One region of the Streptomyces sp. JW3 genome, then DNA from elsewhere that is predicted to be linked to it. Evidence: riboswitches for the same ligand, from Rfam matches in the RefSeq annotation. Region 1 holds a riboswitch; each other region holds the start of a gene.
The links. Region 1 has a riboswitch for cyclic di-AMP ahead of ACTT8P_RS16960 (LysM peptidoglycan-binding domain-containing M23 family metallopeptidase). Riboswitches for the same ligand answer to the same signal wherever they lie in the genome.
Positions count from the first base shown of each region.

Region 1 (7,359 bases):
CGAAGTCGACGTACCGGTACGGCGGTTCGGCATCCCGGAGCAATTCCTCGCGCACGCCAAACGGGCCGAGGTGCTCGCCGACATCGGCCTCACCCCGGTCGAGATCGCCGGCCGGATCAGCGCGAGCCTGGCCCTCGCGGCAGGACCGCTCGCGTCAGGACAAGGAGAGAACTGAATGTCCAAGGAGTTCGACCTCGGCGCGCTCTTGGCCGAGCGCGGGGCCGAGCGGTACGAGCTGCACACCCGGCACCTCAACCACCAGCTTCCGCGCATGCTGCGCACCATCGGCTTCGACAAGGTCTACGAGCGCGCCGAGGGCGCGTACTTCTTCGACGCGGCCGGTGCCGACTACCTCGACATGCTGGCCGGCTTCGGGGTGATGGGCCTCGGCCGTCACCACCCGGTCGTGCGCGAAGCGCTGCACGACGTCCTCGACGCCTCGCTCGCCGACCTGACCCGCTTCGACTGCCAGCCGCTGCCCGGCCTGCTCGCCGAGAAGCTGCTCTCCCACAGCCCGCACCTGGACCGGGTGTTCTTCGGCAACAGCGGCACGGAGGCGGTGGAGACCGCGCTGAAGTTCGCCCGGTTCGCCACCGGCCGGCCGCGCGTCCTGTACTGCGACCACGCCTTCCACGGGCTGACCACCGGCTCCCTGTCGGTCAACGGCGAGGGCGGCTTCCGGGACGGCTTCGCGCCGCTGCTGCCGGACACCCCGGTGCCGCTCGGCGACCTCGACGCGCTCGCCCGCGAGCTGAAGAAGGGCGACGTCGCCGCCCTGATCGTCGAACCCATCCAGGGCAAGGGCGTGCACGAGGCGCCGCCCGGCTATCTGCGCGCCGCCCAGGAACTGCTGCACCGGCACAAGGCGCTGCTCATCGCCGACGAGGTGCAGACCGGCCTCGGCCGCACCGGCACCTTCTACGCCTACCAGCACGAGGCCGGCGTCGAGCCGGACCTGGTGTGCGTGGCCAAGGCGCTGTCCGGCGGATACGTGCCGGTGGGCGCCACCCTCGGCAAGGACTGGATCTTCAAGAAGGTCTACTCCTCGATGGACCGGGTGCTGGTCCACTCGGCCAGCTTCGGCGCCAACGCGCAGGCCATGGCGGCCGGGCTGGCCGTCCTGCACGTGATGGCCGACGAACGGATCGTCGAGAACGCCCGGACCACCGGTGACCTGCTGCGCTCCCGGCTCGCCGCCCTCATCGACAAGTACGAGCTGCTCGCCGACGTACGCGGCCGGGGGCTGATGGTCGGCATCGAGTTCGGCCGGCCCAGGTCACTGAAGCTGCGCAGCCGCTGGACCATGCTCCAGGCCGCCCGCAAGGGCCTGTTCGCGCAGATGGTGGTGGTGCCGCTGCTCCAGCGGCACCGCATCCTCACCCAGGTCTCGGGCGACCACCTGGAGGTCATCAAGCTCATCCCGCCGCTGATCGTGGGGGAGCGGGAGGTGGACCGGTTCGTGGACGCCTTCACCGAGGTGATGGACGACGCGCACAGCGGCGGCGGACTGATGTGGGACTTCGGCAAGACGCTGGTGAAGCAGGCGGTGGCACACCGCTGAGGCGGTCTTTTGCCTGTGGGGCAAAAAAGTTGTCCCACAGGCAAAGGTGCGGCTGAATGGAAGGCATGAGCCCTTCGGAAGCCTCGGGCCCCTCGGACACCGAGCCGGCGGCGGATCTGACCGCCGTCGCTCCCCAGCTCCGCGCGCTGCGCCGCCGCGCCTCCCTCACCCTGGAGGCCGCGGCCCGCGCCGCCGGACTCTCCCCGGCCCACCTCTCCCGGCTGGAGACCGGACAGCGCCAGCCCTCACTGCCCATGCTGCTGGCGCTGGCCCGTATCTACGCTACGACCGTCTCGGACCTGCTCGGTGAGACGGCCGCCGAACGGGACGCCGTGGTCCGCGCCGCCGACACGGAACCGATCGCCGCGGGCGGCTGGACGTACTGGCCGGCCGGCGCGTCCGGCCGCGGCATGCAGGCCCTCAGAGTCCAGGTGCCGTACGGCTCCCAGGGCGACATCGTGCGCGTGCACCCCGGCGAGGAGTGGCTGTACGTGCTCGGCGGGCGGCTGCGGCTGCGGCTCGGCGACACCACTCAGCTGCTCACCCGCGGGGACAGCGCGCACTTCGACTCGCTGACCCCGCACCGCATCGCGGCCCAGGATCCCGACGGGGTCGAGCTGCTGTTCGTCCACACCCTGCTCCAGAGCCCCACGGCCGCGCTGTGCCTGGGCCCCACCGACGGAGTCACACCATGAGCGACATCGAGGAGAAGTTCCCCCGCGCCCTGTGGGTGCGGCTCATCATCTACATCGCCGTGGGCCATGTCTTCGCGGCCTTCGTGTACTTGCTCTTCGAGGTGGGCGCGAAGTGACGTCCCGCGCGAGGGTCCCAGTCCGCGCGAGGTGTCTCAGTCGAGCAGGCGGTCGCGCAGCCGTTCCCGGGTCCCGGGGGTGATCCGCAGCCCCCGCTCCAGGTAGGCGTCGACGCCGCCCCAGGTCCGCTCGACGGTCTCGAACGCGGCCGTCAGATACTCGGCACGCGCGTCGAACAGAGGGCTCAGCAACTCCATGACCTCGGCGGAGTAGGCCGACTCCGAGGTGCCGCTGCGCTTCACCTTGTACCGGCGGTGCTTCTCGTTGGACTTCAGGTAGTCCTCGACGATCGCGTCCCGCTCGACGCCCAGCGCGAGCAGCGTCACCGCGATGGACAGCCCCGCGCGGTCCTTGCCGGCCGCGCAGTGCATCAGGGCCGGGACGCTGTCCTCGGCCAGCGCGTGCAGCACCCGGGAGTGCTCGGCGGTGCGGTCCGTGATGATCGAACGGTACGAGGCGATCATCCGGTCCGCGCCCTTGCCGCCATCGAGGATCTCGCGCAGCTGGTCGAGGTCGCCGTCGCGGACCATCTTCCAGAACTCGGCGCCGTCGGCGGGGTCGGACAGCGGCAGGTTCACATTGCGCACGCCCGGCAGGGTCACGTCGGGGCCTTCGAGCTTCTGGTCGGCCGCGTTGCGGAAGTCGAAGACGGTGTGCAGGCCCAGGCCGGCGAGGAACGCCGCGTCCTCGGCGGTCGCGTGGGCGAGGTGGCCGCTGCGGAACAGCACGCCGAACCGCACCCGCCGTCCGTCGGTGGCCGGCAGCCCGCCGACGTCACGGAAGTTACGTACCCCGGCCAGCTCCGGCTCGGTCGACGGGACCTGTTGCGTCATGGAGGCTCCTCACGGTCGCGCACACCGCCGCGGCTCGGCGGTCCGCACGGACCGACGATACGGCATGACCCCGCCCGGACCCGGCCGTGTTCCGAGGTCCCGCGGACCGCCCCGGGACCGGACTGAACAGGGTGCCGACCGTGCCGCCGAGCCGGGCGTCCACACGATCGATCTGACCGTTAAGTCCCAATGGATACGAATAGTTCGTTTTCCTTTAACGTGCCCCGATCCAGCGGTATATGAGCGAAGGCGCGTGAGCAGCGTCATATCCGTACCTGGTGGTGACGAGAAGCCTTTCGCCATGCGCACGTAATCGACGTGCTCTCAAAGGGTTTTCGCTGAAGGGTGAAGATCCTTAATCCACGGAGAGTGACCGGGAATTGGTCGGCCATTCCCGCACAGTGCGAACTACGGGCCGGCATCGGCTTGTCCACGCGTGTTCCCGTCACTTACGTTCACCACCGATCCGGACGGACGCCTAATCCTGCCGCCGCCCGGAGACCCCACCCACTCACCACCCGTGTTCGGCAGGAGCGGGGGACCCACAGGTAAAACCGCCTGTTCCGGTTCCCGGGACGGCTAGGGGTAAAGCCGCGCCTTTTCCGGCGCGGCCGGGCAGCTCCAGCCCGCACCCGACAGCTCACCTCGCAGGCGCCGGAGAGGAATTCGTCATGCCCGCGAAGGGTAAGCACCGCCGTACCAGGACCCAGCGTCTGACCCGCACGCTCGCCGTCGCCACGACCGGCGGCGCCGCACTCGCCCTGCCGCTCGTCGGAGCGGCCGGCGCGCACGCCGCCCCCGCCGCCCAGTCCGACTCCGCGAAAACCGCGCAGACCTACACCGTGCGCGCCGGTGACTCGCTGGCGAAGATCGCCGACGCGCAGCACGTCAGCGGCGGCTGGAAGAAGCTCTACGAGGACAACCGCGCCGCCGTCGGCTCGGATCCCTCGCTGATCCGCCCCGGCCTGAAGCTCACCCTCGGCGCCGGGGCCGAGGCGTCCGCCACGGCCGAGAAGAAGACGACGGCGCAGCCCGCGGCGGACACCTCCACCGCGGCCACCGGCTTCGTCGCCCCCGTCGACGGCGCCACCGAGGGCACCCCGTACCACCAGTCCGGCAGCATGTGGTCCAGCGGCTACCACACCGGCACCGACTTCGTCGTCCCGACCGGCACCTCGGTGAAGGCCGTCGGCGCGGGCACCGTCGTCACGGCCGGCTGGGGCGGCGCGTACGGCAACCAGGTCGTCATCAAGCTCGCCGACGGCCACTACGCCCAGTACGCCCACCTGTCCGCGCTCTCCGTCTCCAGCGGCGACGCGGTGACGGCGGGACAGCAGCTCGGCCTCTCCGGTGCCACCGGCAACGTGACCGGCCCGCACCTGCATTTCGAGATCCGCACCACGCCGGACTACGGCTCGGACATCGACCCGCTCGCCTACCTGCGGTCGCAGGGCGTCTCCGTCTGACGCCGGCTGCCCCAGCCCCGTGCTCACCGAAGGCCGGACCCCGATCCCCGGGTCCGGCCTTCGGTGTGGGTGACCTGTGGAACGGCGCTCACTTATTCCGGAATTGGCCAACACTTTAGAAGTGGCCTTTCTCACCGCTCGTCAACCCCGTCCTACGGTCGCGTAGGTCACAATCCAAGGTGAATCATGGGTCGACGTGGCAGACGATTCGAGAAGTGAGAAGAGTGCCGGCAAGGCAGTGATCGGGTCGTACGTGGCGGTGGGGGACAGCTTCACCGAGGGGGTCGGCGACCCCGGCCCCGACGGGGCGTTCGTCGGCTGGGCCGACCGCTTCGCCGTCCTGCTCGCGGACCGGCGGCCCGAGGGCGACTTCACGTACACCAACCTCGCCGTACGCGGGAAGCTGCTCGACCAGATCGTGGCGGACCAGGTGCCCAGGGCGGCCCGGCTCGCACCGGACCTGGTCTCCTTCTGCGCGGGCGGCAACGACATCATCCGGCCCGGCACCGACCCGGACGAGCTGGCCGAGCGGTTCGAGCGGGCGGTCGCCGCGCTCACCGCCACGGCCGGCACCGTCATGGTGACCACCGGCTTCGACACCCGCCGGGTGCCCGTCCTCAAACACCTGCGGGGCAAGATCGCCACGTACAACGGGCATGTGCGGGCCGTCGCCGACCGCTACGGCTGCCCGGTGCTCGACCTGTGGTCGCTGCGCAGCATCCAGGACCGCCGCGCCTGGGACACCGACCGGCTGCACCTCTCGCCCGAGGGGCACACCCGGGTGGCGCTCCGGGCCGGCCAGGTGCTCGGCCTGCCGGTGCCGGCCGACCCGGAACAGCCCTGGCCGCCGCTGCCGCCGCGCGGCACCCTCGAGATCCGCCGGGACGACGTGCAGTGGGCGCGGGAGTACCTGGTGCCGTGGTTCGGGCGCCGGCTGCGCGGTGAGTCCTCCGGCGACCACGTGACAGCCAAGGGCACGCTGTCGGCGGACGACATCAGGATGCGGATCTCGGCGGTGGCGTGAGACGGCGGGGCGGGGGACCGCCGAGCGGGACGGCTGAGTTCCCGGAAACCGGTGATACGCGGTGGGCGTAAGTGACCTGCGGCGAAGGCCGCTGTCACACCGGACGACCATAATGAAGGTCTGTCCTACTCCACTTGGAGGTACCGTGGCCGGTTTCCGTTCCCCCAGCTCCGGGCTCCGCGCGCTGCGGCCCGAGGCCTTCGGCGCGGACCCGAGCGGTGAGCGCATGGCGCGCATCCGCAGATCACCGCACTTCGCGAACGGCGTCTTCCAGAACCCGGGAGGCACCGCCCGCACCCGGCCCTCCGGATCGACGTCGCAGCTCGCCAAGAGCTACCTCGACCGCCAGGCTCGGGCCCGCCGGGCCCCGGCCGGCACCATCCCGGTGCACCCCACCACCGTCGCCGACCTGTCCCGTCCCCCGGCCACCGGTCTCCGGCTGACCTGGGCCGGGCACTCCAGCGTCCTGGCCGAGATAGACGGGCAGCGCGTGCTCTTCGACCCGGTCTGGGGCGAGCGCTGCTCCCCGTTCCCGTTCGCCGGACCCAAGCGGCTGCACCCGGTCCCGCTGCCGCTGGCCGCCCTCGGCCCGGTGGACGTCGTGGTCATCTCGCACGACCACTACGACCACCTCGACCTGCCCACCATCAAGGCACTGGCCGGCACGGACACCCTGTTCGCCGTGCCCCTCGGCGTCGGTGCCCACCTGGAACACTGGGGCGTGCCCGCGGACCGGCTGCGCGAACTCGACTGGCACGAGTCGACCAAGATCGGCGGCCTCACCCTGACCGCCACCCCGGCCCGCCACTTCTGCGGCCGGGCCCTGCGCAACACCCAGCACACCCTCTGGGCCTCCTGGGTGGTCGCCGGACCGGAACACCGCGTCTACCACAGCGGCGACACCGGCTACTTCGACGGCTTCAAGGACATCGGCGCGGCACACGGCCCGTTCGACGCGACGATGATCCAGGTCGGCGCGTACTCCGAGTTCTGGCCGGACATCCACATGACCCCGGAAGAGGGCGTCCGGACCCACCTCGACCTCCAGGGCGGCCGGCCCGGCGGTGTGCTGCTGCCGATCCACTGGGGCACGTTCAATCTGGCGCCGCACGCGTGGGCGGAGCCGGGAGAGTGGATGAAGGACGCCGGCGAGCAGGCCGGCCAGCCGGTGGTGTTCCCCCGCCCGGGCGAGCCGTTCGAGCCGACGGGGGAGCTGCCGGTGGAGGCGTGGTGGCGGTCGCTGTCCGGGCCGATCGCGCGTCCGTGGCGTCGTGCGGGAATCGCTGAGGGCGCGGCCGGCACGAGCAAGGGGGATCTCGACCTCGCGGGGGAGCGGTGACGTCGGCCGGGCTCGAACGGTGGGTCCGGCGCGGGCGATGGACGAACCCGGGGATCAGCCGGTACCGCCGAGAGGTCCCTCGCCGGACTCCACCAGTTCCTTGAGGCGGGCCAGGTCGGCGGCGACCATGTCGGCGTCGCGCTCGAAGTCGGCATCGCTGGTCTCCGGCCCTCGACGGAGGGTGAACACCACTTCGCTCCCCGCGCCGTTGGCGATCACGCGGACCGGGTTGTAGACGGTCTCTCCGGAGGGCAGCGTGACGTCGTGGTCGAGCACGCCCAGCTCGTTGGGCGGGGTGAAGGTGATCACGACCCGTCCCATGGG
Region 1 covers NZ_JBQOUX010000036.1:46,552-53,910, reverse strand. The annotation lists gene dxs (1-deoxy-D-xylulose-5-phosphate synthase) at 1-175, shown strand, start outside; gene ACTT8P_RS16980 (aspartate aminotransferase family protein) at 176-1,561, shown strand; gene ACTT8P_RS16975 (helix-turn-helix domain-containing protein) at 1,627-2,256, shown strand; gene ACTT8P_RS16970 (DUF6126 family protein) at 2,253-2,372, shown strand; gene ACTT8P_RS16965 (tyrosine-protein phosphatase) at 2,409-3,206, opposite strand; cyclic di-AMP (ydaO/yuaA leader) riboswitch at 3,712-3,873, shown strand; gene ACTT8P_RS16960 (LysM peptidoglycan-binding domain-containing M23 family metallopeptidase) at 3,878-4,672, shown strand; gene ACTT8P_RS16955 (SGNH/GDSL hydrolase family protein) at 4,911-5,696, shown strand; gene ACTT8P_RS16950 (MBL fold metallo-hydrolase) at 5,842-7,035, shown strand; gene ACTT8P_RS16945 (SRPBCC family protein) at 7,090-7,359, opposite strand, start outside.

Region 2 (7,359 bases), on a different contig from region 1:
CTCGGCGTGCACCTCACCCGCTCCATCGACGGCAGCGTCCACCTCGGCCCCAACGCGGTGCCGGCGCTGGCCCGCGAGGGGTACGGCTGGGGCACGGTCCGGCCGGCCGAGCTGGCCGCCACCCTGGCCTGGCCGGGCTCCTGGCACATAGCCCGCAGACACTGGCGCCACGGCGCGGGGGAGCTGCGCCGGTCGCTGTCGAAGGCGGCGTTCACCACGGCGGTGCGGCGGCTGCTGCCCGCGGTGACGGAGGACGACCTGGTGCCGGCGCCGGCCGGGGTCCGGGCCCAGGCGGTGCTGCGGGACGGCACCCTGGCCGACGACTTCCTGATCCGGGAGACACCGCGCGCGGTGCACGTGCTGAACGCGCCGTCCCCGGCCGCCACCGCCGCGCTGCCCATCGGCCGCGAGGTCGCCCACCGGGCCCTCACGGCGCTCGGGCCCACCTGACCCGCCCGGACCGACCTCCCCCCGGCGGGACCGACCCGACTTGTTGGGAACGCCCCCCTCCCCGCCCCGGTCGCTTCAGGCAGGGTCGCCCCCGCCCCGTCCGCCGCCGCCCGACCCTCACCCCCGTAAAATCGGTCCCACTGTGTCTGAATCGCACCCCACCCCCGCAGCTCCCCGGCCGCCCCGCCGCAAGGGCGAGCCCCGTTTCCCGGACGGTCCCCGGGCCGATCCCGCCGGTGACCACTTCGAGCGGCGGATCCGCAGCTTCCAGCCCCGCCGCAGCCGGGTCACCGCCGGGCAGGCGGACGCCCTCCAGCGGCTGTGGCCCGGCTGGGGACTGGACATCGACGGGCAGCGGGTGCTGGACCTCGCCGAGCTGTTCGGCGACGACCGCCCGGTGGTCCTGGAGGTCGGCTTCGGCATGGGCGAGGCCACCGCCGAGATGGCCGCCGCCGACCCGGGCACCAACGTGCTCGCCGTCGACGTGCACACCCCCGGCCAGGGCCACCTGCTGGCGCTGGCCGAGCAGAAGGGGCTGACCAACGTCCGGGTGGCCAACGGCGACGCGGTCATCCTGCTGCGCGAGATGATCGCCCCGGACGCCCTGTCCGGGCTGCGCGTCTACTTCCCCGACCCGTGGCCCAAGAAGCGGCACCACAAGCGGCGGCTGATCCAGCCGGAGTTCCTGGACCTGGCCGCGGCCCGGCTCAGACCCGGCGCGGTGCTGCACTGCGCCACCGACTGGGAGCCGTACGCGCAGTGGATGCTGGAGGTGCTCACGGAGCACCCGGCGTTCGAGAACACCGCGCCCGGCGGCGGTTTCGCGCCCCGTCCCGCGCACCGTCCGCTGACCCGTTTCGAGGGCCAGGGACTGGACAAGGGACATGTGGTGAACGACCTGCTCTTCCGCCGCGTACCGCACCAGGTGCAGCATCGGCACCAGCACCAGGACCAGCCCCCCACCGGCGCCTGAAGCCCGGGCGGCGCCCCCGTCTCGTCAGGATCGATGCCGTGGCCACCAGTACCCCGCCCCCACCGGCCCCGCCCTCCTCCGATGCGCTCCGCTGGTGGCAGCGGAGCCGGGTGCGCCGCGGCGCCCTGACCGCCCTGCTCGCGCTCTGCGGTCTGGTCATCCTGGCCCTGGTGCGCGAACAGACCGGCACCGAGGGCTTCCTGGTCGGTCTCGGCCTCGCCGTGCTGCCCGTACCGCTGCTGCTCGGCGCCTTCCGCTGGCTGGACCGGGTGGCCCCCGGCCCCTGGCGCAACCAGATGTTCTGCTTCGCCTGGGGTGCCTGTGCGGCGGCGCTGATCGCCATCGTCGCCAACAGTTTCGCGACCCGCTGGATAGCGACGGCCACCGCCGACCCGGCCGGCGCGGACACCTGGGGCAGCACGGTGATAGCCCCGGTGGTGGAGGAGTCCGCGAAGGCCGCCGCCGTGCTGCTGGTCTTCCTCTTCCGCAGACGGGACTTCACCGGCCTGCTGCACGGCCTGGTGCTCGCCGGCGTCACCGCCACCGGCTTCGCGTTCACCGAGAACATCCTCTACCTGGGCAACGCGTTCGGCACCGACCGGCTCACCGGCGACAGCGGCATCGCCTCCGTCACCGCGGCGACGTTCTTCGTCCGGATCGTCATGTCGCCGTTCGCGCACCCGCTGTTCACGGTGCTCACCGGCCTCGGCTTCGGCCTCGCGGCGCTGCGCGGCGAGGACCGCCGGGCCCGGCGCGTTCTGTTCCCGCTGTCCGGTCTGCTGCTCGCGATGGGCACACACGCGCTGTGGAACGGCTCCTCGGCGCTCGGCGAGTACGGCTTCTTCGCCGTGTACGCGGCGTTCATGGTCCCGGTGTTCGGCCTGCTGACCTGGCTGGCCGTCTGGTCCCGGCACCGTGAACTGGCCACCGTGCGCGCCGAGCTGCCCATCTACGCGGCGGCCGGCTGGCTGGCCCCGGCGGAGCCGTACGCGCTCGGCTCGATGCGGGCCCGGCGCCTGGCCCGCGCCCACGCCCGCCGGCACGCCGGGAAGGCTGCGGCCCGGACGGTGGCGGAGTACCAGGCGTCCGCTACCGAACTGGCGTTCCTGCGGCACCGGGCGCACCGCGGCCGGGCGGGCGCCGACTTCGCGGTACGGGAGCGGGAGCTGCTGCACGAGCTGTGGCGCCGCCGGGAGACGGCCCGCCCGGCACTGGACCACGCGGCCCGGACCACGGCGCCGCCGGTCCCGGTGGCGCTGCCCTGGCCCCCGTACCAGCCGTACCAGCCCCACCCGGCCCTCCACCCGCACCGTCCGTGAACCGGCAGCCCTGACGTCGGGGGGTTGCCGTCAGGACCACCGGAGTCCGCGACCACCGGAGTCCGCGACCGCGCCCGGCGGTCAGCGGCCAGGCGGCCGGCGATCAGGGATTGAGCCCCTTGCTCTGGAGCCAGGCCATCGGGTCGATGCCGGAGGCGGCGCCGTCCGGGTGGACCTCGAGGTGGAGGTGGGCGCCGGTGACGTTGCCGGTGGCGCCGACCCGGCCGATGACGTCACCCGTGTTGACCTGCTGGCCGACGCTGACGCTGATCGAGGACTGGTGGCAGAACCACAGCTCGGTGCCGTCGTCGAGGGTGAGGATCGTGCGGTAGCCGTAGGAACCGGCCCAGCCCGCCTCGGTGATGGTGCCGGTGTGCACGGCCTTGATGAGGGTACCGGTGGGAGCGGCGAAGTCGAGGCCGGTGTGGTAGCCGGAGGACCAGTAGGCGCCGGCCTGCCCGAAGGTGGAGGTGATGGTGTACGAGGAGGTGGGCAGCGCGTACTGCTTGGCCAGCTCGGCGAGCCGTTCCGCCTCGGCCTTCTTCTTGGCCGCCTCCTCCGCCTTCTTCTTGGCGGCGGCGGCCTTGGCCTCGGCTTCCTTCTCGGCCTCGGCGGCGGCCGCGGCGGCCTTCTTCTCGGCGGCCGCGGCGGCCTCTTCGGCGGCCTTCGTCTCGACCTGGTTCTGCTGCTGCTCGGCCTGCGCCATGATCCGGCCGACCAGCGCCTGGCCGGCGGTGGCGCTCTGCTCGGTGTCGTCCTCGGTGGCGACGGAGACGATGCTGCTGAGCGGCGTGGCCGAGCCCTCGTCCGCCTGCTCCTCGTCGTCCGAGATGATCGAGCCGACGGACGGCAGATCGGGCATGGAGATCGACACCGGCGGCTTGCCGGTCTGCGCGCTGGCCATGCCGCCGGCGCCGACGGCGGCTATGACACCGACGCCGAGGACGGTGGAGCTGCGGGCCAGTCCGCCGCGCTGCTTGGCGACCCGGTGCTTGCCGCGCACCGGACGGACGGTGTCCGCGGTGGGGTTCCACTCCTCGAACGGGCCCTCGTCGGGGCGGAAGGCGCCGTAGCCGAAGGTTTCGGGGCCGGGCTGGTTCGGCGTGAGCGGGGCCTCGGGGGCAGGCCGGTTGGACGCCACGTGGGCGTGCTCCTTTCCTTCCGTCTCCGCCTACCGGGTTAGCTGACGGGTTCGGAGCGGGAAGGTCTCCTACGCGCGTATACGAGCCGTGTCTCCACGACCGTTTACGCCCGATTCACCCCAAGGTGGTGGTTCCCCGGTTCCCTTACGGGATTCGGCGCGTGCGCACGGAGCCGCCTTCTGTGACGGCTGGGACGACCGCGCTGCGTTATCGAACGTTAATAGAAGCGGGCCACTCTTTCCAAGCCGTTCCTCTTGATCATTAAGCTTTCCACCCGGAACCAAGGCCGCACGACCGGCCAAAACGGGGCGAGTTGACCGCCCCTCAGTGCCCATCTCCACCACCCCGCGCCCGGTTTTAAACCTGACGGTATATCAGTTGTTATGCGGAGGGGGATCGCGCTGTCACCGTTCGTGACCGCCGTGCCCCGGCCGGCGTACGGCGAGCAGGGCCATGTCGTCCGCCATGCCGCCCCCGGAGTGCCGCCGCACGTCCGCGGCGAGGACGTCCAGCAGGTCCCCGGGGCGCCGGAAGCGCCGGCCGCCGAGCCGCGCGAGGGGATCGTAGAACTCGCCCCGGGCGTCCCGTGCCTCGGTCACGCCGTCGGTGTACAGCAGCAGGGTGGCGCCGCCGGGGAACGGGGTCTCCTCCGCGCGGTCCGGCCATACGCCCAGCTCGCCCATGCCGAGCGGCAGCGCCGCGTCCCGGCTGCTCAGGGTGCGCAGGCTGCCGTCGGCGTAGCAGAGCAGGGGCGGTGGATGGCCCCGGTTGACGACGCGGACCACCCCGTCGCCATGCGGGAGTTCGACGAGGACGGCGGTGGTGAACCCCTCGAAGGCGTCCAGCCCCTCGCGCCGGGTGCCCTCCCGGGCCAGCGCCCGCTCCAGCCGCTGGGCCACCGCCTCCAGCGTCGACTCCTGCTCGGCGGCCTCCCGGAACGCCCCGATCACCACGGCGACGGCCGCGACCGCGCCCATGCCCTTCCCCCGTACGTCCCCGACGATCATCCGTACGCCGCGCGGGCTGTCCTGCACCGCGTACAGGTCGCCGCCGATGAAGGCGTCCGCCTGCGCCGCCTCGTAGCAGGCGGCGATCTCGAAGCCGCCGAGCCGTTCGGCGGGCTCGGGCAGTACGGCGCGCTGGGCCGCCTCGGCGATCTCGCGGGCGCTGGCGAGCCGTTCGTCGTTGCGGCGGACCAGCGAGTTGACGAAGACGGCGAGCACCGCGACCACGGCGATGGTGACCAGCTCGGTGATGGAGTCGACCTCGTGCGCGACGCCGAGGCCGACCTGGAGCCCTATGACGACGGCCACGGTGACCGCCCCGGTGAGCACGGTGCCACGCCGCGAGTAGAGCGGGGCGGCGGTCAGCGGCGCGGCGGTGTACAGGGGGCCCGCGGTGAAGTACCGGGGGGTGAGCAGGTCGTAGATGGCGCCGACGGCGATCAGCAGGACGGGCAGCAGGCGTACCAGGGTCGTCCGGCCGCCGCGCCGGAACCTGCGGCGCCGACGGCCGCCGGCGGGCGGTACGGGCACCGGGGCGTCGCCGAGGCCCGGGTCGGGCACCGGGTCGCCGGGCAGCCGGCCGCCGGCCCTGGCGTACGGTCCCTCGTCCACGTCACCAGGCCGCACCGCTCGCCTCCCACCACCGCCTCGGCTTCCCGTCCCGCCCGTCCAGGGTTCCGGGCGCGGGGGCGGGCGGCGAGCGGTGGGGGGCCGTACGGATGACAACCGATGGCGGAGTCCGAACGCACCGATGGCCGGGACCCTCGAAAGGGACCCGGCCATCGGCCTTGAGTAGCGGGGACAGGATTTGAACCTGCGACCTCTGGGTTATGAGCCCAGCGAGCTACCGAGCTGCTCCACCCCGCGTCGGTGTGTCACCAGCATAGACCATGTTCGGGGCGGCCCGCACACACGTATCTCAGCGCCCGGGGTTCTCGGCGTGGGTGAGGGTCTCCCAGGAGACGAAGAGGTCGTCGGTGCCGGCCGGCCGGGTGCGGGCGGCCAGCTTGTGCGCGGCGGGCACGGCGACGCCGAGCCGGTTCTCCAGGTGGTTGAGGGCGACCTCCAGATCGGGCCCCAGGTTCTGTTCCACCTCGCCGCCGCACAGCCACTTCGGCGTCGTGTCCGCCTGCTGCTGCCGGGCGTGCAGCGCGAGGGTGGCCTTGAGCCGGTCCTTGACCTCGCCGTAGAGGTCGACACCCTGGTGCCAGGCGGTCTCGGCGATGTGCGCGGTGGCGGCGACCGAGTAGCCGACGTGCGCGAAGTTGCGGCAGGTCTCCTGGGTGACGCCGTCCTTGTACGTCTGCTGCTGGTGCCAGTACGCGACCAGCCGCTCGCGGGTGGCGATGCTGCTGCCGGCCGGGGTGAACGGCAGCTTGCCGTCCTTCTCCAGGTAGAAGTAGGCGGGGACGCGGTCCCGGAAGCGGCGCAGAGCGTGGTCGAAGGTCTTGTGGTCGTTCAGGAAGACGGCGGCGGAGATCGCGCCGTCGGTGGCGATCAGGTCCCAGTTGCCGTTGTGGTCGGGGACCGCCTCGGTCAGCCGGGGCAGGTGCGCGGTGCGCAGCATGCGCTCGAACCGCCGCACCCGGCCGTCCGGCCAGCCGGCGCCCGGGGTGTGCCGGACGAGCTCGGCGGCCCGCGCCCAGGTGGAGGCGGTCCACCCGGCCTGGAGCCCGGCGTTCGCCCCGGTGTGCTTCTTCAGCTTGCCGGACCAGGCGTCCATGATCTGCCGGGCCTTGACCGCGTGCTGCCGCTTGCCGGTCACCCCAAACAGCAGGGCCTGCGTGTACGCGGCGATGGCGTCCTCGCGCTCCTCCTCGCACCCCCGGCCGGCCTGCTCGCCGGCCGGGCAGTGGACGGTGGCGAACGGCCGCGCGGTGTGCCGGTACGACCCGTACGTGCTGTCCCGCATGGTCAGATACGCCTTGAGCCACGGCTGCCGCCCGGCGGTGGTGTTCTTGCGTACGGTGTCCAGCTGGGCCCGGCTGACCAGGACACCGGGGTGGGTGAACTCCGCGTCGGCGGGCAGCGCCCGCGCCATCGCCCGGCCGGACTCCTGCCCGCATCCGGCGGCGGCCCCCACGGCCAGCACCGCCGCCACCAGCGCCGCCGCCGCCCGTCTGCGTACCGCTGCCCTCATGCCCACCTCCGCGTCGTCGATCACTGGCAGCGTGCCCGCGGGGGGCGCGCGGCGCAGGACGGGTTGGGCCGATCGGCGGTGCGGGGTCAGTCGTCGGTCGCGGGGGCGAGTCGGTCACGGGGGCGAGTCGGCCGCAGGGGGCGAGTCGGCCGCAGGGAGGCGAGTCGGCCGCGGGGAGGCGAGTCGGCCGCAGGGAGGCGAGTCGGCCACAGGGGCGAGTCGGCCACAGGGGGCGAGTCGGCCGCGGGGGCGAGTCGGCCGCAGGGGGCGAGTCGGCCACAGGGAGGCGAGTCGGCCGCAGGGAGGCGAGTCGGTCGCAGGGGGCGAGTCG
Region 2 covers NZ_JBQOUX010000097.1:7,450-14,808, reverse strand. The annotation lists gene lhgO (L-2-hydroxyglutarate oxidase) at 1-450, shown strand, start outside; gene trmB (tRNA (guanosine(46)-N7)-methyltransferase TrmB) at 593-1,423, shown strand; gene ACTT8P_RS29800 (PrsW family intramembrane metalloprotease) at 1,462-2,742, shown strand; gene ACTT8P_RS29795 (M23 family metallopeptidase) at 2,846-3,883, opposite strand; cyclic di-AMP (ydaO/yuaA leader) riboswitch at 3,896-4,053, opposite strand; gene ACTT8P_RS29790 (PP2C family protein-serine/threonine phosphatase) at 4,289-5,515, opposite strand; tRNA gene ACTT8P_RS29785 (tRNA-Met) at 5,682-5,755, opposite strand; gene ACTT8P_RS29780 (alginate lyase family protein) at 5,808-7,028, opposite strand.
Region 2: it holds a riboswitch for cyclic di-AMP, as region 1 does, so the genes downstream of both, ACTT8P_RS29795 (M23 family metallopeptidase) here and ACTT8P_RS16960 (LysM peptidoglycan-binding domain-containing M23 family metallopeptidase) in region 1, are expected to answer to the same signal.

Region 3 (7,359 bases), on a different contig from region 1:
GTGTCCGGAAGCGGGCCCTGGCGCAGTACCGCTCCCTGGCAGTCCGAGACCCCGAGACCGATGGCCCGGCCCTGCCCCAGCGGGCCGCGCTCGTACGGCAGGAAACCGGCCGGTTCGCCGCCGGCGTAGAGCACCGCCACCCGCGCCCGCGGCCGGACCCGGCCCACGGTCTCGGTGAACTCCGGTTCCATGAAGGGGTTGCGAGGGGCGTGCGACTTGGCGCGCAGCTCGCGCCAGTGCTCCCGTTGGCCCTCGCCCAGTTCCCCCGGCCTCAGCACACGAATGCGTCCGCTGCTCAACCCGACCCCCCGATCAAGTCCCCCTGAACAGAAGGACGGTACCCCTGGGGCCGCGCGGAGGGTAGAGAGCGGAGCATGTTGTTGCCAACCGGCGCACAGCGCTTTAACTGCCTTTAGCCGGTGATGCGTCAGCTTTCGGACATGTGGACCGGTGAACGAGTGGCGGCCGAGGGTGAGTCGGGGGCGCGCGATGTCCGTATTCTCTGATCATGGACCCCACCGCATACGCACTCGTCGCCACCGATCTAGACGGAACGCTGCTGCGCGGCGACGACACCGTCTCCGAGCGGTCGCTCGTCGCGCTCGGCCGGGTGGCCGCGGCCGGGGCGCACCACCTGGTGGTGACGGGCCGCCCGGCGCCGAGAGTGCGCCCGCTGCTCGGCGGCCTCGGCTGCGGCGGGCTCGCGGTGTGCGGCCAGGGCGCGCAGGTGTACGACGCCGGCGCGGACCGGCTGCTGTGGTCGGTCACCCTGGACCGGGAGCTGGCCGAGACCGCGCTCGGCAAGATCGAGGCCGAGGTGGGCCAGGTGCACGCGGCCGTCGACCAGGACGGGGTGGCGGGGCTCACGCTGATCGAGCCCGGGTACCTGATGCCGCACCCGACGCTGCCCGCGGTGCGGGTGGACCGGCGCGACGACCTGTGGGCGGCACCCATCAGCAAGGTGCTGCTGCGCCACCCCTGGCTGTCCGACGACGAGCTGGCGACGACGGCCCGCGCGGTGGTCGGCTCGCTCGCCACGGTCACCATGTCGGGGCCGGGGACGGTCGAGCTCCAGCCCAGCGGCGTCACCAAGGCGACCGGTCTGGCGCTGGCGGCGGAGCACCTGGGGCTGAGCCCGGAGCGGACCGTCGCCTTCGGGGACATGCCCAACGACATCCCGATGTTCCTGTGGGCGGCGCACGGCGTCGCGATGGCCGGCGCCCACCCGGAACTGCGGGCGGTCGCCGACGAGGTCACCACGTCGAACGAGGACGACGGCGTGGCCGTCGTCCTCGAACGACTGTTCAGGTGACGCGTGCTTCCGTCACGCGCCGGGGCTCAGTACGCGCTGAAGACGTTGTCCATCGAGCCGTACCGGTCGGCCGCGTAGTTGCAGGCGGCGGTGATGTTGGCGACCGGGTCGTACAGGTCCCAGGAGGTGCCGTCGACGTGGTAGGCGTCGAAGGTGGGCTGGATGACCTGGAGCAGGCCCTTGGACGGGGTGCCGTTGATGGCGTTGATGTCCCAGTTGTTGATGGCGAACTGGTTGCCGGACGACTCCCGCATGATGTTGCGGTAGATGCCGTTGTACGTGCCCGGGATGCCCTTGTCGGCCATGATGTCGAGCGACTGGCGGATCCAGCCGTCGAGGTTGTTGCTGTAGCCGTTCGCCGCGGTCATCGCGGCCGTGGTGGTCGCCGTGGTCGAGTCGGCGGCCGGAGTGGCGGCGGACGCGCTGGTGGCGCCGGCGATCGGCAGTGCGAGCACGGCCGCGCCGGCCCCGGCGAGGGCGAGCTTGCGGACGAGTCGGTTGGTCCCGGCGGCGTGCCGGAGGCCCTTTGCAGGCATGGTGCGGTCCTCTCCATACGCCTGCGAGGTGAGCTGTCGGGTTCGGGCGGAAAGGTGCCCGGCCGTGCCCTGTCGGGCCCGGCTTCACCCCGAGCCGCCCCGGTCCGGTGGACCGGCGCGGCGACTTACCTGGGTCCCCCGCTCCTGCCGTGAATGAGTCGGATGTGGGTGCGTCGGGCGGTGGCAGGATTCGGCGTCCGCTCGACAGGCCGGGAACGTATGCGACAGCACATGTCCGGAACAAGTGCCGGAATCACCTAACGTGCATGTTGACCTTGGTCTGAGGCATTTGGGGTGCTTGATCCTTTGCTGAAGGCAAGGGTCAACTGGCTTACGGGGCAAAGGGATGGACGCTGCGCGGGCGGTGCCGCGCGACCGGTCGGCGGCGTGAGTCAAGTCACTGGCGTCGACAAGTAAGGCAAATCGGGCAATAAGGCCAACTCGTGCTTTATGGGGCAGCGGTGGCGGGGCGGCCCGCGTCACTCGCCCGAAAGTGGGAACGGAGGTCCATGGGTCGAATGGGTGACGTTCCCGGGTCGCACGACGTTGGGAGGGGTGGTGGGATCCGTGATGTCTCTCTATGTCCGCTCATATCGCCTGATCAAAAACATACAGTTCATGATCTGATACCGACCGGCCTGTAACGGTGGGCGCTATCGGTGATCGAAAGGTGACCGGATACGCTGACTTGAGTGATGGCAGCGACCTATCGACCAGCCGTGTAACCGCGAGTAGACACCAGCAGACAGGAGACCCCTCGTGACCGTCGTCGGGCCGTTCGGGCTGAGCGTGCGGGACCAGGCTCTGGAAGCCGATGTCCAAGCCGGAATGGCGGCAGTCGAGGAAGGACTGCTGGAGGCAACCAAGAGCGAGGTGCCCTTCATCACGGAGGCCGCCCAGCACCTGGTGCGGGCCGGCGGCAAGCGGTTCCGGCCGCTGCTGGTGATGCTCGCGGCCCAGTTCGGCGACCGCCACGCCCCGGGCATCGTGCCCTCCGCCGTCGTCGTCGAGCTGACCCACCTCGCCACGCTCTACCACGACGACGTGATGGACGAGGCCGCGGTGCGCCGCGGGGTGCCCAGCGCCAACACCCGCTGGGGCAACTCGGTCGCCGTGCTGACCGGCGACTTCCTCTTCGCGCGGGCCTCGCAGATCCTCGCCGATCTCGGCCCGGAGGCGGTCCGGGTGCAGGCCCTGGCGTTCGAGCGGCTGGTCACCGGCCAGATCCTGGAGACCGCGGGACCGCAGGACGGCCGGGATCCGGTCGAGCACTACCTGGATGTGCTGGGCGGCAAGACCGGCTCGCTGGTGGCGGTCTCCTGCCGGTTCGGCGCGATGATGTCCGGCGCCGACGAGACGGTCGTCGACGTCCTCACCCAGTACGGCGAGCGGCTCGGCGTCGCCTTCCAGCTCGCGGACGACGTGCTGGACATCGCCTCCGACTCCGACGAGTCGGGCAAGACCCCCGGCACCGACCTGCGCGAGGGCATCGCGACCCTCCCGGTGCTGCGGCTGCGCGAGCGCGCCGCCCGGCTGGGGCTGGCCGAGGACCTCGCCCTGTGCGAACTGCTCGCCTCCGACCTCACCGACGACGACCGGCACGCCGAGGCGCTGCGCCTGCTGCGCGCCCACCCCGCCCTGGAGCAGGCCCGGCGGGACACCGTCCGCTACGCGGAGGAGGCCCGCGCGGCACTGGCCCCGCTGCGGGCGTGCGACGCGAAGACGGCGCTGGTGGAGCTGTGCGACGCGGTCGTGCACCGGGCCGGCTGACGCCCCGTCCCCTACGGGTCGGGGTGTGTCCCGTCGTCGCGTGTCATACCGCAGCAGTACACGGAGTTGAGCCTGCGGTCTGACGCATCCCGGTGGCCGATTTGGTCAGATGGTCATCACGGAAAACCACACATCCTCACCGATTCGGGTGAGAATGGCGGCTCAAGGTGGACTTCAGGGTGACGGGGCGAGGTCACGGACAGCCGCCGGCGACGACGGAGGTAGGGCACATGACACCGTACGAATCCGGAACCGATACCGATACCGATACCGATGCCGAGGAGCGCGGGGCGCGTCGCCGCAGGGCCGCGCGGTACGTCGTCCCGGTCACGGTGATGGGCGTCGCGGCGGCCACCATCGGACTGGTTCCCGCGCTCGCCGACTCCGGGGACCCCGACCTGCCCGACATCACGGCGCAGCAGCTGGTGGAGAAGATCGCCGCGTCGGACACGCAGCAGCTGTCCGGCACGGTCAAGATCAGCACCGACCTCGGCCTGCCGGACCTCGGGGGTCTGGAGAGCGGCCTGCTGTCCGGTGCCACGCCCTCCGGCGGCAGCGGCGGCGCGGACGACGGTTCCGCCGCGGACCCGACCACGAAGCTGACGGAGCTGGCCTCGGGCACGCACACGCTGCGCGTCGCGGCCGACGGCCCCGACCGGCAGAAGGTGTCGCTGCTCCAGGACGCCGCCGAGTACAGCCTGATCCACGACGGCAAGGACGTCTGGGGCTACGACAGCAAGTCCGGCGAGGTCTACCACTCGACTGCCGACACCACCGACGCCGCCGGCCCGGACGGTCGGGCGGAGGAGGTGCCGGCCACGCCCGGCGACCTCGCCGAGGAGGCCCTGAAGGCGGTCGACGACACCACCTCCGTGACCGTCGACGGCACCGCGCAGGTGGCCGGCCGGGACGCGTACCGCCTGGTGATCGAGCCGAAGCAGAAGGGTTCCACGGTCGGTTCGATCAGTGTGGCCGTGGACGCGAAGACCGGGGTGCCGCTGAAGTTCACGCTCAGCCCCGCGGGCGGCGGCTCGGCGGTGGTGGACGCCGGCTTCACCCAGGTCAGCTTTGCCAAGCCGGCCGCGTCGACGTTCGACTTCACGCCGCCGAAGGGCGCGAAGGTGACCGAGGGCGACGAGATCGACAAGGGCGCCGGGACCGACAAGGGCACCGAGACCGACAAGGGCACCGCGTCGGGCAAGGCGGAGAAGGGCGAGGTGGGCAAGGACCTCGACGGCCTGAAGGTCATCGGCGAGGGCTGGAACGCGGTCGCCACCTTCGACACCGGCGCCGAGGGCGGCCTGCCGACCGGTGCCGCCGGCGGTGACCTCGGCGGCTTCCTGGACTCGCTCGGCGACCAGGTCAAGGGCAAGTTCGGTACGGGCACGGTGTTCAGCACCCGGCTGGTCAACGCCCTGCTCACCGACGACGGCACGGTCTACGTGGGCGCCGTCACCAAGGACGCGCTGGTCAAGGCGGCCGACGCGGCCCAGTGAGGGGCCGCGCCCGTACCCCGCCGCAGCGGACGAAGTGAAGGAGCCGATGGACGACGCCGTCATCGCCACCCGGGGACTCACCAAGCGCTACCGCGGCGGACAGCTCGCCGTGGACGGTCTGGACCTGACCGTCCCGGCGGGCAGCGTCTTCGGCTTCCTCGGCCCCAACGGCTCCGGCAAGACCACCACCATCCGCATGCTGATGGGCCTGATCGCACCCACCTCGGGCACCGCCCGGGTGCTGGGCCGCCCGATGCCGCGCGCCGCCCGCGCCGTACTGCCCGAGGTCGGCGCCCTCATCGAGGGCCCGGCCCTGTACGGCTTCCTGTCCGGCCGCGACAACCTGCTGCGCTACGACGCCGCCGACCCGGCCGCCGACCCGCGCACCCGGCGCGACCGGGTGGCCGCGGCGCTGGACCGGGTCGGGCTGACGGCGGCGGCCGGCAAGAAGGCGAAGGCGTACTCGCTGGGCATGCGGCAGCGCCTCGGTCTGGCGGCGGCGCTGCTCCAGCCGCGCCGCCTGCTGGTCCTGGACGAGCCGACCAACGGGCTCGACCCGCAGGGCATGCGGGAGATCCGCACCCTGGTGCGGGACCTGGCCTCGGACGGCACGACCGTCTTCCTCTCCTCCCACCTGCTGGACGAGATCGAACAGGTGTGCACGCAGGTGGCCGTGATGACCCGGGGCCGCCTGATCACCCAGGGGCCGGTCGCCGACCTGGCCGCCGGCGCGCGCGGGCGGCTGGTGGTGACCACGCCGGACACGGTGGACGCGGCCCGGGTGCTGAAGGAACAGGGGGCCGCCGACGTGGTGATCGCCGAGGAGAGCGTGACGGCCGAGCCGCCGGAGCGCGACCCGGCCGAGGTGAACGCCGCGCTGGTGGCGGCCGGGGTCCGGGTACGCGGTTTCGGCCTGGAGCGGGCCTCCCTGGAGGACGCGTTCGTGGCGCTGACCGGAGAGGGCTTCGATGTCGCGGGCTGAGACGCAGGCGGACGTACCAGATGTACCGGAAGTACCAGATGTACCGGATGTATCAGGTGTGCTGGATGCACCGGACGTACGGGAGCCGCGTGCCCTGTGGAGCCTCGGGCTGCTGCGCAACGAGCTGCTGACCACCTTCCGGCGCTGGCGGACTCTCGCCCTGCTGGCGGTGCTGGCCGCCGTGCCGGTGCTGGTCGGCATCGCCGTGAAGATCGAGACCGGCGACGGGGACCCGGCCGGCGGCGGGGGCGGCGGACCGGCGTTCATCTCCCAGGTCACCAACAACGGACTGTTCCTGGTCTTCACCGCGCTGGCCGCCACGCTGCCCTTCTTCCTGCCGATGGCGATCGGCGTCGTCGCCGGGGACGCGCTCGCGGGCGAGGCGAGCGCCGGCACCCTGCGCTACCTGCTGGTCGCCCCGGCCGGCCGCACCCGCCTGCTGCTCACCAAGTACGCGACCGTGCTGGCCTTCTGCCTCGCCGCCACCCTGGTGGTGGCCGGCTCCGCGCTCGCGGTCGGGGCACTGCTGTTCCCGCTCGGCGACCTGACCACCATCTCCGGGACCCGGATCAGCTTCGCCGAGGGCCTGGGCCGGGCCCTGCTGATCGCCCTGGTGGTCGCCGCCTCGCTGGTCGGCGTGGCGGCGCTCGGCCTGTTCGTCTCGACGCTGACCGGCAGCGGCATCGCGGCGATGGCGACGACGGTCGGCCTGCTGGTCACTGTCCAGATCCTGGACCAGATCCCGCAGCTGCACGCCCTCCAGCCGTACTTCTTCTCCCACTACTGGCTGTCCTTCGCCGACCTGCTGCGCGAACCGGTCTACTGGGACGACCTGGTGCGGAACCTCGGCCTCCAGGCGCTGTACGCGGCGGTGTTCGGCTCGGCCGCCTGGGCACGGTTCGCGGCGAAGGACATCACGGCCTGAGTCACCGCCCGCGACCTGCGCCGGCGCCGGTGTCTTCGGCCCGCTGGGCGACCGCGAGCAGCAGTGCCTCCGCGCCGTGCGGTGCCACCAGTTGCAGCCCGGCCGGGCAGCCGTCGGCGCCGAAGCCCGCCGGGAGACTGAGCGCCGGATGCCCGCTGAGGTTGAACGCCCAGGTCAGCGCGGTGGAGTAGTGGTCGCCCGGACCCTCGTGGCCGTGCGGCGCGGTCGGGGTCGTCGGCGTGAGCAGCAGGGCGGCCGTGCCGAACAGCAGCACCAGCCGGCGGTCGTTCTCCGCCCGGGTCCGGTGCGCGGCGCGCGGGTCGGCGCCGGGGGTGCGC
Region 3 covers NZ_JBQOUX010000007.1:1,163-8,521, forward strand. The annotation lists gene ACTT8P_RS04855 (GNAT family N-acetyltransferase) at 1-278, opposite strand, end outside; gene ACTT8P_RS04860 (HAD family hydrolase) at 509-1,312, shown strand; gene ACTT8P_RS04865 (transglycosylase SLT domain-containing protein) at 1,339-1,848, opposite strand; cyclic di-AMP (ydaO/yuaA leader) riboswitch at 1,853-2,019, opposite strand; gene ACTT8P_RS04870 (polyprenyl synthetase family protein) at 2,608-3,618, shown strand; gene ACTT8P_RS04875 (LolA family protein) at 3,849-5,114, shown strand; gene ACTT8P_RS04880 (ABC transporter ATP-binding protein) at 5,161-6,096, shown strand; gene ACTT8P_RS04885 (ABC transporter permease) at 6,083-7,021, shown strand; gene ACTT8P_RS04890 (amidase family protein) at 7,023-7,359, opposite strand, start outside.
Region 3: it holds a riboswitch for cyclic di-AMP, as region 1 does, so the genes downstream of both, ACTT8P_RS04865 (transglycosylase SLT domain-containing protein) here and ACTT8P_RS16960 (LysM peptidoglycan-binding domain-containing M23 family metallopeptidase) in region 1, are expected to answer to the same signal.

Region 4 (7,359 bases), on a different contig from region 1:
TCCCGCCACGAGGTCAAGGGCCGTACCGGTCTGGCTCACCTTTTCGAGCACCTGATGTTCCAGGGCTCCGCCCAGGTCAAGGGCAACGGCCACTTCGAACTGGTGCAGGGCGCCGGCGGCTCCCTCAACGGCACCACCAGCTTCGAGCGCACCAACTACTTCGAGACCATGCCCACCCACCAGCTGGAGCTCGCCCTCTGGCTGGAGGCCGACCGCATGGGCTCGCTGCTCGCCGCCCTCGACGACGAGTCGATGGAGAACCAGCGCGACGTCGTCAAGAACGAACGCCGCCAGCGCTACGACAACGTGCCCTACGGCACCGCGTTCGAGAAGCTGACCGCCCTCGCCTACCCGGCGGGCCACCCCTACCACCACACCCCGATCGGCTCCATGGCCGACCTGGACGCGGCCACCCTGGAGGACGCCCGCGCGTTCTTCCGTACGTACTACGCGCCCAACAACGCGGTGCTGTCCGTGGTCGGCGACATCGACCCCGAGCAGACCCTCGCCTGGGTGGAGCGGTACTTCGGCTCCATCGCCTCGCACGACGGCAAGCCCGCCCCCCGGGACGGCGCGCTGCCCGAGGTGATGGGCGAGCAGGTGCGCGAGGTCGTCGCGGAGGAGGTCCCGGCCCGCGCCCTGATGGCCGCCTACCGCCTGCCGCACGACGGCACGCGCGCGTGCGACGCCGCCGACCTGGCGCTCACCGTCCTCGGCGGCGGCGAGTCCTCCCGCCTCTACAACCGCCTGGTGCGCCGCGACCGGACCGCCGTCGCGGCCGGCTTCGGCCTGCTGCGGCTGGCCGGCGCCCCCTCGCTCGGCTGGCTGGACGTGAAGACCTCCGGTGACGTCGAGGTGCCGGTCATCGAGGCCGCCATCGACGAGGAGCTGGCCCGGTTCGCCGAGGAGGGCCCCACCGCCGAGGAGATGGAGCGGGCCCAGGCCCAGCTGGAGCGCGAGTGGCTGGACCGGCTCGGCACGGTCGCCGGACGCGCCGACGAACTGTGCCGCTACGCCGTCCTGTTCGGCGACCCGCAGCTCGCCCTGACCGCCGTACAGCGGGTCCTGGAGGTGACGCGGGAGGAGGTCCAGGAGGTCGCCAAGGCCCGCCTGCGCCCCGACAACCGCGCGGTGCTCGTCTACGAGCCCACCGCCCCGGCGGCCGACGCCGACGACGCCACCGACGAGAACGAGGAGGCGGCCAAGTGACCGAGCTGGCCACCATGGAATTCCACCCGCGGCCGCAGGCCGGCGAGCCCAGGCCCTGGGCCTTCCCGGCCCCCGAGCGCGGCACCCTCGGCAACGGTCTGACGCTGCTGCGCTGCGACCGCCCCGGCCAGCAGGTCGTGGCCGTCGAGGTGTTCCTGCGGGCGCCGCTGGACGCCGAGCCGGCCGGCCTGGACGGTGTCGCCACCGTCATGGCGCGGGCCTTCTCCGAGGGCACCGACAAGCACACCGCCGAGGAGTTCGCCGCCGAACTGGAGCGCTGCGGGGCCACCCTGGACGCGCACGCCGACCACCCCGGCGTCCGCCTCAGCCTCGAAGTGCCCGTCTCCCGCCTCGCCAAGGCGCTCGGTCTGGTCGCCGACGCGCTCAGGGCGCCCGCGTTCGCCGACAGCGAGATCGAGCGCCTGGTGCGCAACCGGCTCGACGAGATCCCGCACGAGCTGGCCAACCCCGCGCGCCGGGCCGCCAAGGAACTCTCCAAGGAGCTGTTCCCGGCGGACTCCCGGATGTCCCGCCCGCGCCAGGGCACCGAGGAGACGGTGGCGGGCATCGACTCGGCGGCCGTCCGCGCCTTCTACGAGAAGCACGTACGCCCCGCCACCGCCACCGCCGTGGTGGTCGGCGACCTCACCGGCGTCGACCTCGACGCGCTGCTCGCCGACACCCTCGGCTCGTGGACCGGCTCGGCCGCCGAGCCGCGCCCGGTGCCGCCGGTGACCGCCGACGACACCGGCCGGGTCGTCATCGTGGACCGCCCCGGCTCGGTGCAGACGCAGCTGCTGATCGGCCGCACCGGCCCGGACCGGCACGACAGCGCCTGGCCCGCCCAGGTGCTCGGCACGTACTGCCTGGGCGGCACCCTCACCTCCCGCCTGGACCGGGTGCTGCGCGAGGAGAAGGGCTACACCTACGGCGTCCGGTCCTTCGGGCAGGTGCTGAGGTCGGCGCCCGACGGCACCGGCGCCGCGATGCTCGCCATCAGCGGCTCGGTCGACACCCCGAACACCGGGCCGGCCCTCGACGACCTGTGGAAGGTGCTGCGCACGCTCGCCGAGGGCGGCCTCACCGACGCCGAGCGGGACGTCGCCGTGCAGAACCTGGTGGGCGTCGCGCCGCTGAAGTACGAGACCGCGGCGGCTGTCGCGGGCACCCTGGCCGACCAGGTCGAGCAGTACCTGCCCGACGACTACCAGGCGGCGCTGTACCAGCGGCTCGCCGCGACCGGCACGGTGGAGGCCACCGCGGCAGTGGTGAACGCCTTCCCGGTGGACCGGCTGGTGACCGTCCTGGTGGGCGACGCGGCGCAGATCAAGGCGCCCGTCGAGGCGCTCGGCATCGGCGAAGTCACGGTCGTGAGCGCTGAGTAGCGCCACGCGCGCGCGGGGCGGCTCCGGTGACTGTTCTGTCACCGGAGCCGCCCTATGTCCGAATAGGGCAATTTAATACAGAGGTTGCCTGTCTGCCCTGTGGGATGAGCAACAAAAACCCTGTTGCGTTTGAGTCTTGAACGGACGCCCGCTTAGCGTCTCCCCGGCTGTTCGTCAGGCAGTGCGCCGCACCCGCGGCACCGGACAGTCATCGCCGAGTCCCCGTACGGCGCGAGCCAGGGGAGCCGGGGACCCACCGTCCCTGGGGTGAATCGGACGCCCGCGCGGAAGCGAGGGGGCCCGTAGGAGACCTTCCTGCTCCGAACCCGTCAGCTAACCCGGTAGGCGAGAGGGAAGGAAAGGACCAGCCTCTACATGGCGTTCACGCGCGCCACCGGGAAGCACCGTCGTCCCGGCCGGATCCACCGCAGCACCGTCCGCGCGGCGGGTGTCGCGACCCTCACCACCACCGGCGTCCTGGGCACCCTCGCGGCCCCCGCGCTGGCCGCCGAGCCGTCCCCCGAGGACACCGGCCTCATCCCCGTCATCACCCTCGGCGACTCGGTGGCCGAGAAGGTCGGCGCCCAGGCCGCCGCCCAGCGGCAGGCCGCCGAGGACGCCGCCGCCCGGGAGCAGGCCGAGGCGGACGCCCGGCAGCGGGCCGCCGAGGCCGCCGAGCAGGCCCGCGAGGCCAAGGAGCGCGCCGCCCGCGCGGCCGAGCGCGAGCGCCTGACCACCTACGTGGCGCCCATCAGTGCCTCCTACGTCTCCACCGCCTACCGGGCCAGCAGCGGCCTGTGGTCCTCCGGCACCCACACCGGCATCGACTTCCACGCCGCGTCCGGCACCACCGTCCACGCGGTCGGCGCCGGCACCGTCGTCGAGGCCGGCTGGGGCGGCGCGTACGGCAACCAGGTCGTGATCAAGATGCACGACGGGACGTACACGCAGTACGGCCACCTGTCGTCCATCGGGGTCTCGGTCGGCCAGACGGTCGACCCCGGCGAGCAGATCGCCCGCTCCGGCGCGACCGGCAACGTCACCGGACCGCACCTGCACTTCGAGGCCCGCACCGGCCCGGAGTACGGCTCGGACATCGACCCGGTGGCCTACCTCCGCTCCCACGGCGTCACCGTCTGACCCCGCACTCCCCTTCGAAAGCCCCGGCTCCCCGAGCCGGGGCTTTCGGCGTTAAAGGTGACCAAAAACAGCCCAAGAACAGCCACCGAAACCGACCCCCCATCGGAAAGTGCGGCGCATTGCAATAGAGTCACTGAACACGCGTCAATCGTCGACGTTTCACGGGGATTAAGGCGGAGGTCGGTCATGCGTATTCCGGCGCACTCGGTATGCACGGCGATCCGGGACGACATCGTCGCCGGTGTCTACGAGCGCGGCAGCCGGCTCACCGAGGAACTGCTCGCCCGCCGCTACGGCGTCTCCCGCGTCCCGGTGCGCGAGGCCCTGCGGACCCTGGAGGCCGAGGGCTTCGTGGTGACCCGGCGGCACGCGGGCGCGTGCGTGGCCGAACCGACCGAGCAGGAGGCCGCCGACCTGCTGGAGATGCGGCTGCTGCTGGAACCGCTCGGCGCCGCCCGGGCCGCCCAGCGGCGCAGCGAGGCCCATCTGAAGGTGCTGCGCGGCCTGGTGCGGCTGGGCCAGGAGCGGGCCAGGCGGGGCAACAGCGACGACCTGCGCTCGCTGGGCGGCTGGTTCCACGAGACGCTCGCCCAGGCGGCCGGCAGCGCGTCCCTGACCACCACGCTGACCCAGCTGCGGCACCGGATCGCCTGGATGTACGCCGTGGAGGCGCCGGCCAGCCCGGCGGACACCTGGGCGGAGCACGGTGCGATCGTCGACGCGGTGGCCCGGGGCGACGGCGAGCGGGCCCGGTCGCTCACCGCGCTGCACACCGAGCGGTCCACGGCCGCGCACCGGCTGCGCTTCGCCGCGGCCGCCGACCGCGCGGAGCGTGTGAGGAACTCGCAACGTGCCGTAAACATGCCGAGCCTGCGTCATTAACACGGCCGCCGTATACAAAGAGGAGCTATTCGGCGAGACCTCGGCGGGGTCTATTTCCGCTGCCTATTTGTCGTGACCCGGCGGATGCTTTCGCCAGAGGTCCGGTGAATTCCCGGCGTCCGTGCGCGGAAATACGGAAGCCGCGCCGGCCCCGAAGGGCCGGCACGGCTTCACCGTGTTGCGCGCGGTGGCTCAGACGGTTTCCGGAAGCTCCTCGAGCCCCTCGGCGACCAGCTTCGCCAGCCGCTCCAGCGCGGCGTCCGCGCCCTCGGCGTCCGAGGCCAGGACGACCTCCTCGCCGCCCTGGGCGCCCAGCCCCAGCACGGCCAGCATGGAGGCCGCGTTGACGGGGGTGCCGTCGGCCTTGGCGATCGTCACCGGCACGCCGGTGGCCGTGGCGGCTCGGACGAAGATGGAGGCGGGGCGGGCGTGGAGACCCTCGGCCCAGCCGACGTTGACGCGGCGCTCAGCCATGTGTTGCTGCCCTTCAGGTGATCAGGGTTGTCTGGATCACGGTTGTCTGCACCAAGGTTGTCTAGACCAGTGATCGGTACCAGTGTTCCATACGGTGTCCCCCCAGACTGCCCCAGTCGGCCCCGAGCCGTTGTCGTACCCGCGCCGTACGCTGGGCCTCATGGAGACCGTGCCGGACCGGCAGGAGTACCCCGCCCACTGGGAGGCGGACGTGGTGCTGCGCGACGGCGGCACCGCGCGGGTGCGTCCCATCACCGCCGCCGACGCCGAGCGCCTGGTCAGCTTCTACGAGCAGGTCTCGGACGAGTCGAAGTACTACCGCTTCTTCGCGCCCTACCCCCGGCTGTCCGCCAAGGACGTGCACCGCTTCACCCACCACGACTTCGTGGACCGGGTGGGGCTCGCGGCCACGGTGGGCGGCGAGTTCATCGCCACCGTCCGCTTCGACCGGATCGGCCCCGACGGCGCGCCCGCGCACGCCCCGGCCGACGAGGCCGAGGTCGCCTTCCTGGTCCAGGACGCCCACCAGGGCCGCGGGGTCGCCTCCGCGCTCCTGGAGCACATCGCCGCGGTCGCCCGGGAGCGCGGCATCCGCCGCTTCGCCGCCGAGGTGCTCCCCGCCAACACCAAGATGATCAAGGTGTTCACGGACGCCGGGTACACCCAGAAGCGCAGCTTCGAGGACGGCGTGGTCCGCCTGGAGTTCGGTCTCGAACCCACCGACCGCTCGCTCGCCGTGCAGTACGCGCGCGAGCAGCGCGCCGAGGGCCGTTCGGTACGGCGGCTGCTCGCCCCCGGCTCCGTCGCGGTGGTCGGCGTCGGCCGCACCCCCGGCGGCGTGGGCCGCTCCGTCCTCGACAACATCCGGAACGCCGGCTTCACCGGCCGGCTGTACGCGGTGAACCGCGCCTTCGACAAGGAGCGCGCGGAACTCGACGGGGTGCCCGCGCACCGCTCCGTACAGGAGATCGACGCACCCGTGGACCTCGCGGTCGTCGCCGTCCCCGCCGAGCAGGTCCCCGAGGCCGTCGCCGACTGCGGGCGGCACGGCGTACGGGGACTGGTCGTGGTCTCCGCCGGATACGCCGAGAGCGGCCCCGAGGGGCGCGACCGGCAGCGCGCCCTGGTGCGGCAGGCGCGCGCGTACGGCATGCGCATCATCGGCCCCAACGCCTTCGGGATCGTCAACACCGCACCCGGGGTCCGGCTCAACGCCTCCCTCGCCCCCGAGATGCCGCGCCCCGGCCGGATCGGGCTGTTCGCCCAGTCCGGCGCCATCGGCATCGCCCTGCTCTCCCGGCTGCACCGGCGCGGCGGCGGGGTCACCGGCGTGACCGGCGTCTCGACGTTCGTCTCGTCCGGCAACCGCGCCGACGTCTCCGGCAACGACGTCATGCAGTACTGGTACGACGACCCGGACACCGACGTCGTCCTGATGTACCTGGAGTCCATCGGCAACCCGCGCAAGTTCACCCGCCTCGCGCGGCGCACGGCGGCGGTCAAGCCGCTGGTCGTGGTGCAGGGCGCCCGGCACGGCGGCGCCGCGCCGCAGGGCCACGCGGTGCGCGCCACCCGGCTGCCGCACGCCACGGTCTCCGCCCTGCTGCGGCAGGCCGGCGTGATCCGCGTCGACACCATCACCGAGCTGGTCGACGCGGGGCTGCTGCTGGCCCGGCAGCCGCTGCCCGCCGGGCCCCGGGTGGCGATCCTGGGCAACTCGGAGTCGCTGGGCCTGCTCACCCACGACGCCTGCCTGGCCGAGGGGCTGCGGCCGCTGCCCCCGCTGGACCTGACCACGGCCGCGGCCCCGGCGGACTTCCGGGCGGCACTGGCCCGGGCGCTGGCCGACGACGCGTGCGACGCCGTGGTGGTGACCGCGATCCCGGCCCTCGGCGAGGGCGCGGCCGGCGACGCCGCTCTGGCCGAGGCCCTGCGCGCGGCCACCGTCGAATCGCCCGCCAAGCCGGTCCTGGTGGTCCACGTGGAACTGGGCGGCCTGGCGGAGGCCCTGTCGGCGGCCACCAGTACGGCTCCGCAGGCCCGGACGAGCGCGGTCGCCCAGTCGGACACCGGGGAAGCGCCCGCCCCGGCCGACGGACCCCCCGCCCCGCAACCCCCCGACGGCACCCACCTCATCCCCGCCTATCCCGCCGCCGAGCGGGCCGTCCGGGCCCTCGCGCAGGCCGTCGCCTACGCCCGCTGGCGGCGCGACACCGCGGAGCCGGGCAAGGTGCCGGAGTACGAGGCCGTCGACGAGAAGGCCGCCGCC
Region 4 covers NZ_JBQOUX010000009.1:47,681-55,039, forward strand. The annotation lists gene ACTT8P_RS06305 (M16 family metallopeptidase) at 1-1,209, shown strand, start outside; gene ACTT8P_RS06310 (M16 family metallopeptidase) at 1,206-2,594, shown strand; cyclic di-AMP (ydaO/yuaA leader) riboswitch at 2,797-2,957, shown strand; gene ACTT8P_RS06315 (M23 family metallopeptidase) at 2,970-3,734, shown strand; gene ACTT8P_RS06320 (GntR family transcriptional regulator) at 3,921-4,616, shown strand; gene ACTT8P_RS06325 (HPr family phosphocarrier protein) at 4,809-5,090, opposite strand; gene ACTT8P_RS06330 (bifunctional acetate--CoA ligase family protein/GNAT family N-acetyltransferase) at 5,251-7,359, shown strand, end outside.
Region 4: it holds a riboswitch for cyclic di-AMP, as region 1 does, so the genes downstream of both, ACTT8P_RS06315 (M23 family metallopeptidase) here and ACTT8P_RS16960 (LysM peptidoglycan-binding domain-containing M23 family metallopeptidase) in region 1, are expected to answer to the same signal.